2 regions of the Streptomyces thioluteus genome follow, and region 1 is predicted to be linked to the other one. Evidence: riboswitches for the same ligand, from Rfam matches in the RefSeq annotation. Region 1 holds a riboswitch; the other holds the start of a gene.
The links. Region 1 has a riboswitch for cyclic di-AMP ahead of ABD794_RS01610 (C40 family peptidase). Riboswitches for the same ligand answer to the same signal wherever they lie in the genome.
Positions count from the first base shown of each region.

Region 2: another riboswitch for cyclic di-AMP. It lies ahead of ABD794_RS01550 (transglycosylase family protein); the one in region 1 lies ahead of ABD794_RS01610 (C40 family peptidase).

Region 1 covers NZ_BAAAXZ010000014.1:5,749-9,148, forward strand. Annotated here, with positions in the region: gene ABD794_RS01600 (spherulation-specific family 4 protein) at 1-132, shown strand, start outside; partial or broken gene ABD794_RS01605 (endo alpha-1,4 polygalactosaminidase) at 114-972, shown strand; cyclic di-AMP (ydaO/yuaA leader) riboswitch at 1,161-1,310, shown strand; partial or broken gene ABD794_RS01610 (C40 family peptidase) at 1,317-1,793, shown strand; gene ABD794_RS01615 (YchJ family protein) at 2,473-2,907, opposite strand; gene ABD794_RS01620 (hypothetical protein) at 3,066-3,400, shown strand, end outside.
Region 2 covers NZ_BAAAXZ010000013.1:13,376-16,775, forward strand. Annotated here, with positions in the region: gene eno (phosphopyruvate hydratase) at 1-1,061, opposite strand, end outside; gene ABD794_RS01550 (transglycosylase family protein) at 1,314-2,009, opposite strand; cyclic di-AMP (ydaO/yuaA leader) riboswitch at 2,051-2,197, opposite strand; gene ABD794_RS01555 (transglycosylase family protein) at 2,492-3,400, opposite strand, start outside.

The DNA.
Region 1 (3,400 bases):
CTTCTGCCACTTGGTCTACGGTGTGCCCAGGAACGGGCCGGACTGGTGGCACGTACGGCCGGCAGGCGGGGTGCCGCGGTGCACTGCGCCGTGCCGGGAAAGGGAGAGAATCCATGGCAGACCGCACCTTGAGACGGCTGGGGGGCGCGGCCTTCGCGACGGCCGTGCTGCTGATCGCGACGGCTGCGCGGGGACGACGACGTCACCCTCCGACTCCGACGACCCCTCGGTGGGAGACGAGTTCGCCCTCGGCGCACCCGCGTCCCGGTGGTGCGCGCTGGCAGCCGAAGCCCGGTACGCGCTGGCAGTGGCAGCTGGACGGCGCCGTGGACACCTCCGTCGACGTTCCCGTCTACGACATCGACGGCTTCGAGAACGATGCGGCGACCGTGGCGAAGCTGCACGCGAAGAAGCGCAAGGTGATCTGCTACATCAACGCCGGCGCGTACGAGGACTGGCGGCCGGACCAGGGGAAGTTCCCGGAGTCCGTGCTGGGCGCGAAGAACGAGGGCTGGAAGGGCGAGAAGTGGCTCGACATCCGGCGCCTCGACGTCCTCCGGCCCATCATGGCGGAACGTTTCGACATGTGCCGCGAGAAGGGGTTCGACGCGGTCGAGCCCGATCTGACCGAAGGGTTCCGCAACAAGACGGGCTTTCCGCTCACCGCCGCCCACCAGTTGGCGTTCAACCGCATGATCGCCTCCCTCGCCCATGAGCGGGGCATGCCGTCGGCCTCAAGAACGACCTCGACCAGATCCCCGAGCTCGTCGGCGACTTCGACTTCGCCGTCAACGAACAGTGCGCGCAGTACGGCGAGTGCGAGAAGCTCAAGCCCTTCGTGGCGAAGGGGAAGGCCGTCTTCCATGTCGAGTACGAGATGGCGCCCCGTGAGTTCTGCGGCGAGGCGAAGGAACTGGGGCTCTCCTCCATGCAGAAGAGCTGGGCCTGAACGCCTGGCGCAAGCCCTGCTGACGGCACCCCGAAACGGGACGTAGCGGGACGGAAGTCACCGCGCGACGCGTGAAGAACCTCACAGAACCCCCTTTCGGCACCGGTTTTCGGTGGCGGGATGGTGCAGGATCTGCACCGCAACAACCAAGAAACCCGTCAAAGAGGCGGGCGACCCGGGCGGACGCGAGTCCTGCCGCCGCTCCGGGTGCGGAACTGATTCGCGGATCGGCAGGAGCGGGAGACCCAGGCAGGACGAACCACGAAGGCGGTGGTTCTAGGGGTGAAGCCACATGGTGGCGGGCAACTTTGTCAGCCCGAACCCGACAGGTCATCTTTCGCAGGCGGATGACGAAGGGCTTATCGGCATGTCTGCGCTGCACTCGAATACCGCGCTCATCTCCCGGGCCGGTACCGCACGGCCCTCACCGCCGCGACTGTCGCGGCCTCCGTCCTGCTCCCCGGCCTCGCCGGCGAGGCGCAGGCGGCCCACGTCGCGGGTGCCAAGGCCGTCAAGGTCGCGGCCTCGAAGAAGGGCTCCTGGTACCAGTGGGGCGCCACGGCCCCAACCGCTTCGACTGCTCGGCCTGACGCAGTATCCTTCAAGAAGGGGGCCGGCAAGAAGCTGCCGCGCATCGCGGCGGACCAGTACAACGCGACCCGCCACATCTCGCGCGGCTCGCGCACCACGGGCGACCTGGTCTTCTTCCACTCCGGACAGCAACGTCTACCACGTGGGCATCTACGCGGGTGGCGGCAAGATCTGGCACGCGCCCGGCACGGGCAAGAAGGTCCGTCTGGAGAAGATCTGGACGAACAGTGTGTGGTACGGCCGCGTGCGCTGACGCGTGGCGTTCACGGGGGTGTGAGTTTCTGCCCCGGTCCCGCCCTTTCTCCGTTTCCGCAGGGGCTGCGCCCCTGCGCCACCTCGCGGCACGCGCCGCCGCGCACGGGGGCCGCGCTCCACGCGGCGGGGCGGGGCTCCGCCCCCGCACCCCGCTGGGGGCTGCGTGCCCAACCGGGGGTGCATCCCCACCCGGGCTGCACACCTGCTGGGGGCCGCACCCATGTTGTGGGCCGCCTCCCACCGGGGGCCGCGCCCTCACCCCGGGGCCGCGGCCCCACCGGGCCGCACCCTCACCGGGAGCCGCACCCCACCAGGGGCAGCGCCCCTTGGGGCCCGGGCTGAGGCATGCCCCGAGGTCCTGACCAGGGCTTCGCCCTGCGCGCCACCGGGGCTTCGCCCCCTGCACCCCGCAGGGTTCCGCCCTGCACCCCGGAGCAGGGCTGGGCCTCCGACCCCCGAAGTGCCCGCCCTCCGGGCGCCGTCCTCAACGCCGGCCGGCCGGGGCGCACCGTCCAGCCCGTCCGGCGTTTGAGGACCGACGCGCCGAAGGCGCGTTGCGGCCCGGGGCGCAGCCCCGCCCCACCACTCGGAGCGTGGTGTCGGGTCCGGGGCTTGCCCCGGGAGAAATGGTTGAAAGGGCGGGTCCGGGCACACCCCCCCCGGCGGAAAACCGTCGCTCACATCCCGTCCACATACACCCACTTCCCACCCTCCCGCACGAACCGGCTCAGCTCATGCTGGGAGTCCTCCGCACCCCCCACTCGGCAGTGCGCCCGGAACTCCACCGTCCCCTCCTGGTGGAACGCCGTACCGCCCGACGCCGCCAGGATCTCCAGCCCCGTCCACCGCACCTGGTCGTCCAGGTCCAGCACCGCCGGACGGGTGGAGGAGTGCCACGTTCGCAGCAGATACGCCGCGTCCCCGACCGCGAAGGCGCTGTAGCGCGAGCGCATCAACCGCTCGGCGGTCGGCGCGGAGGACCGACCCGCATGGAAGGCGCCGCAACAGTCGGCGTACGAGGCGGACAGGCCGCACGGGCAGGGGGAGGCGGGAGTGATGCTCTTCTTGGACACCCCGCGATTCTCCCCCGCGCGGAACCCTTTCGGTCGCATGGAGGGCATTTGTCGACATTCCGCGTCGGAGGAGGAAAACCGCACGTCACGGCGGAGGGAGTCACCCCCACCCGGCCGCGCGCCCTGACGGATGATCGGTTGCGGGCCCGGCCCGCCCCGGCACACGGTGGGCTCGAACCGGAAGGGAGTCTCCACCCATGCCCGTGAAACAGTCCACCACCGTCGCCCTCACCCTCTGCGGCTCGCTCGCGCTCGGCCTGGCCGGCGCGGCCATCGCCGTGGAACCGCTCGCCGCGCCGAAGCCGAGGCCCGCCGTCGCCCCGAACGTCACCGCCCGGCTGGGCCTGCTCGGCAGCCTGGGCAACACGCTGACCCTCGGCACCGGGATCGTCAGGGACGCCCAGGCCGCCAGGCCGGACCTGGCCAGGCTGAAGATCCTGCAGCGCCAACTCGCGGACGAGGGCGCACGGCTGCACGCCGCCGCCCGCGCCGAGGCCCGGCAGACCCCCGCCAACCCGAAGAACAAGAAGAA
Region 2 (3,400 bases), on a different contig from region 1:
CGCTGGGCCAGCTCGACGGCGTCGAGGGTCTCGGTCAGCGAGCCGATCTGGTTGACCTTGACCAGCAGGGCGTTGGCGGCGCCGTCCTCGATGCCCCTGGCGAGGCGCTCGGGGTTGGTGACGAACAGGTCGTCACCGACGAGCTGGACCTTGTCGCCGAGGCGCTCGGTGATGGTCTGCCAGCCGTCCCAGTCGTCCTCGAACAGCGGGTCCTCGATGGAGACCAGCGGGTACGCGGCGACGAGCTCGGCGTAGTAGTCGGTCATCTCGGCCGCGGTGCGGTCCTGGCCCTCGAACTTGTAGACGCCGTCCTTGAAGAACTCGGAGGCGGCGACGTCCAGCGCCAGCGCGATGTCCTGGCCGGGGGTGTAGCCGGCCTGCTTGATGGCCTCGAGGATGAGGTCGAGGGCCTCGCGGTTGGAGCCGAGGTTCGGGGCGAAGCCGCCCTCGTCGCCCAGGCCGGTGGACAGGCCCTTGGCCTTCAGCACGGCCTTGAGGGTGTGGTAGACCTCGGTGCCCCAGCGCAGCGCCTCGGAGAACGACTCGGCGCCGATCGGCGCGATCATGAACTCCTGGATGTCCACGTTGGAGTCGGCGTGCGAGCCGCCGTTGAGGATGTTCATCATCGGAACGGGCAGCAGGTGCGCGTTCGGGCCGCCGAGGTAGCGGAAGAGCGGCAGGTCGGACGCCTCGGAGGCGGCGTGCGCGACGGCCAGGGAGACGCCCAGGATGGCGTTGGCGCCGAGCGAGCCCTTGTTGTCGGTGGCGTCCAGGTCGAACATCGCCTGGTCGATCAGGCGCTGCTCGGTGGCGTCGTAGCCGACGAGCTCCGGGCCGATCTGCTCGATGACGGCCAGCACGGCCTTCTCGACGCCCTTGCCCAGGTAACGGTTCTTGTCCCCGTCGCGGAGCTCGATGGCCTCGAAGGCACCGGTGGAGGCGCCGGACGGCACGGCGGCACGGCCGGTGGAGCCGTCGTCGAGGCCGACCTCGACCTCGACCGTGGGGTTGCCTCGCGAGTCGAGGATCTCGCGAGCTACGACGACGTCGATGGACGGCACGAGGGTCTCCTTCGTGTGTGTCTGGAGTTCTGGGACACGAGCCTAACGGGCCCCGGAGGGTCCGCCCGCCCGCGGACCGCCGCCCGGCCGGAAAAATGGCACAAACGCCGAGATCACGGGATGAATGGGCTGGATGTTCGCCCAGCGGTGAACGGTGGGGGGAACCGCGTTCAGGAACGGCGGAGCCCCGCTCCGATGCGGCTCGGGGGAGTGGGCGCATCGGAACGGGGCGGTTCGCCAGAGGTGGCCGGGTCAGCTGAGGTGCAGCTTCTGGCCGGGGAAGATGAGATCGGCGCTCTCGACGATGTCCTTGTTGCGGTCGAAGAGCTTCTCCCAGCCGCCCTTGACCTTCTTGGCCTCGGCGATCTTGGCGAGGGTGTCGCCCTCCTTGACCTGGTACTCACCGTCGCCCATCTTGACCGTCTTCGGAGCGGCGTGCTTGGGGGCGGCCGGCTTGGCGGCCGGGGCCTCCTCGTCGCTCTGCTGCGGAGCGGCGTGCCGCGGCGCGGCCTGGCGCTCGCTGCGGTCGGCGTGCGTCTTGGTGGAGACGCTGCGCTCGCCGGTGGACTTCTGCGTGGACTTGGCGGACGAGCCGGTGTCCACGTCGGCCTTCGGGCCGCCGGAGGTCAGGCCGCCGTCACCGGCACAGCCCCAGGCGCCGGGGCCCTGCATGGCGAGGAGCTTCTCGGCGACCTGGATCTGCTGGCCCTTGGTGGCGAGGTCGGCACGCGGGGCGTAGGCGGTGCCGCCCGCGGCGGCCCAGGAGGACTGCGAGAACTGCAGGCCGCCGTAGTAGCCGTTGCCGGTGTTGATGGACCAGTTGCCGCCGGACTCGCACTGGGCGACGCGGTCCCAGGTCTCCACGGAAGCGGCGTGGGCGGAGGTCGCGGCCATCAGCGGGGCGGCGACTGCGGCGCCGGTGACACCCGCGAGCGTGGCGATGCGGATGGCCTTGTTCGGACGACGGTGCTTGCCCTTGGGACATGACTCGGTTTCCTCACCGGCGCCTACGAGGTGAGCTGTCGGGTTCGGGCGTGAGTTGCCCGGCCGGGCGGCTTGCGCGCACCCGGCTTCACCCCTAGCCGCTGCGGCACCCCCGGTCACTGACCGGCGGACCGTCGCGGCGACTTACCTTGGTTCCCCCGCTCCTGCCTACGGCGCTTGCGCGACGACTCCCCCGGCCGCCGGCAGGATTCGGCGTGACGACCGTGGTGCTCGCGGTGGCGAGCGGTGACGACGTTAAGCACAGGCGGCCTACGGGTTCAAACCCCCCTTTTCGGCCACCGGCTGGAACCCATACCCTGGGGAACTTGACGTTTCCGCAGGTGGGAGACGGTTCTTCGGCTCCTGACGGGCCGTATCCGAGCCGACGTCAACGAGACCCATGTCTCACTTTCGTTCGGAACGGACATTCGACCCGAACTGCCCTCCTACTTCTTCAGTTCGAGCTGCTGGCCTGGGTGAATGAGATTCGGATCGGAACCGACGACCTTTTTGTTGTCGTGGTAGATCCGGTGCCAGCCGCCCGGGACGGAGTGCTCCTGCGCGATGGCTGACAGGTTGTCACCGGGGCGCACGGTGTAGTCCTCGGCACGCGGCCCGTTCCCGCGCGCTTCCGCACCACCGCGCGAGGGGCGCTCCGCGTCCGAACGCGGCGGTTGCGCGCGGTGCTTGCCCGTCCCCGCTCCGGCGTCCGCGCCGGGAGCGGTGTCCGCGTCCGCGCCACGGTCCGCGCCCGGGCTCCTGTCGGCGCCGGACGTGCCGTCGGGCGCCGGCGAGTGCGGCGTGCGGGACGGCTCGGTGGAGCGGTCGGCGGAACGGGAGGGCGCGGGGTCGCTCTTCGGCGCGTCCCGGGTCTTCCCGGGGCTCTTCGCGGGCGCGTGCGCGTCCGTCGTGCCGCGTGCGTCGTCCTCGGCCTTGCGGTCGCCCTCGGCCTTGCGGTCGCCCTCGGTCTTCCGGGCGCCGTCGGTCCTCCCGGCGTCGTCGGCCTTCCGGGCGTCGTCCTCGGCCGGCTTGCGGTGCTTGCCCTGGGAGCCTTCGCTTCCGGAAGAGCCGTCCGACGGCGCGCCGTTGGGCGCGGACCGGTCCGACGACCGGTCGTCGTGCTCCCGCGCCCCGGACGACGGCTTGTGCTCCGGCTCCGGAGTGGAGGTGTCGGCGCGTCCCGGGTTCACGTCCGGCGCCGGGCCCTCCTTGGCCAGGTCCGACTTCACGGCACAGGCGGGCCAGGCGTACGGGCCCTGCTCCTTGAGGATCCGCTCCGCTATGGCGATCTGCTGGGCGCGGCTGGCCTGGTCGGGGCGGGGCGCGAACTCCGTGCCGCCGCCCGCCTCCCACAT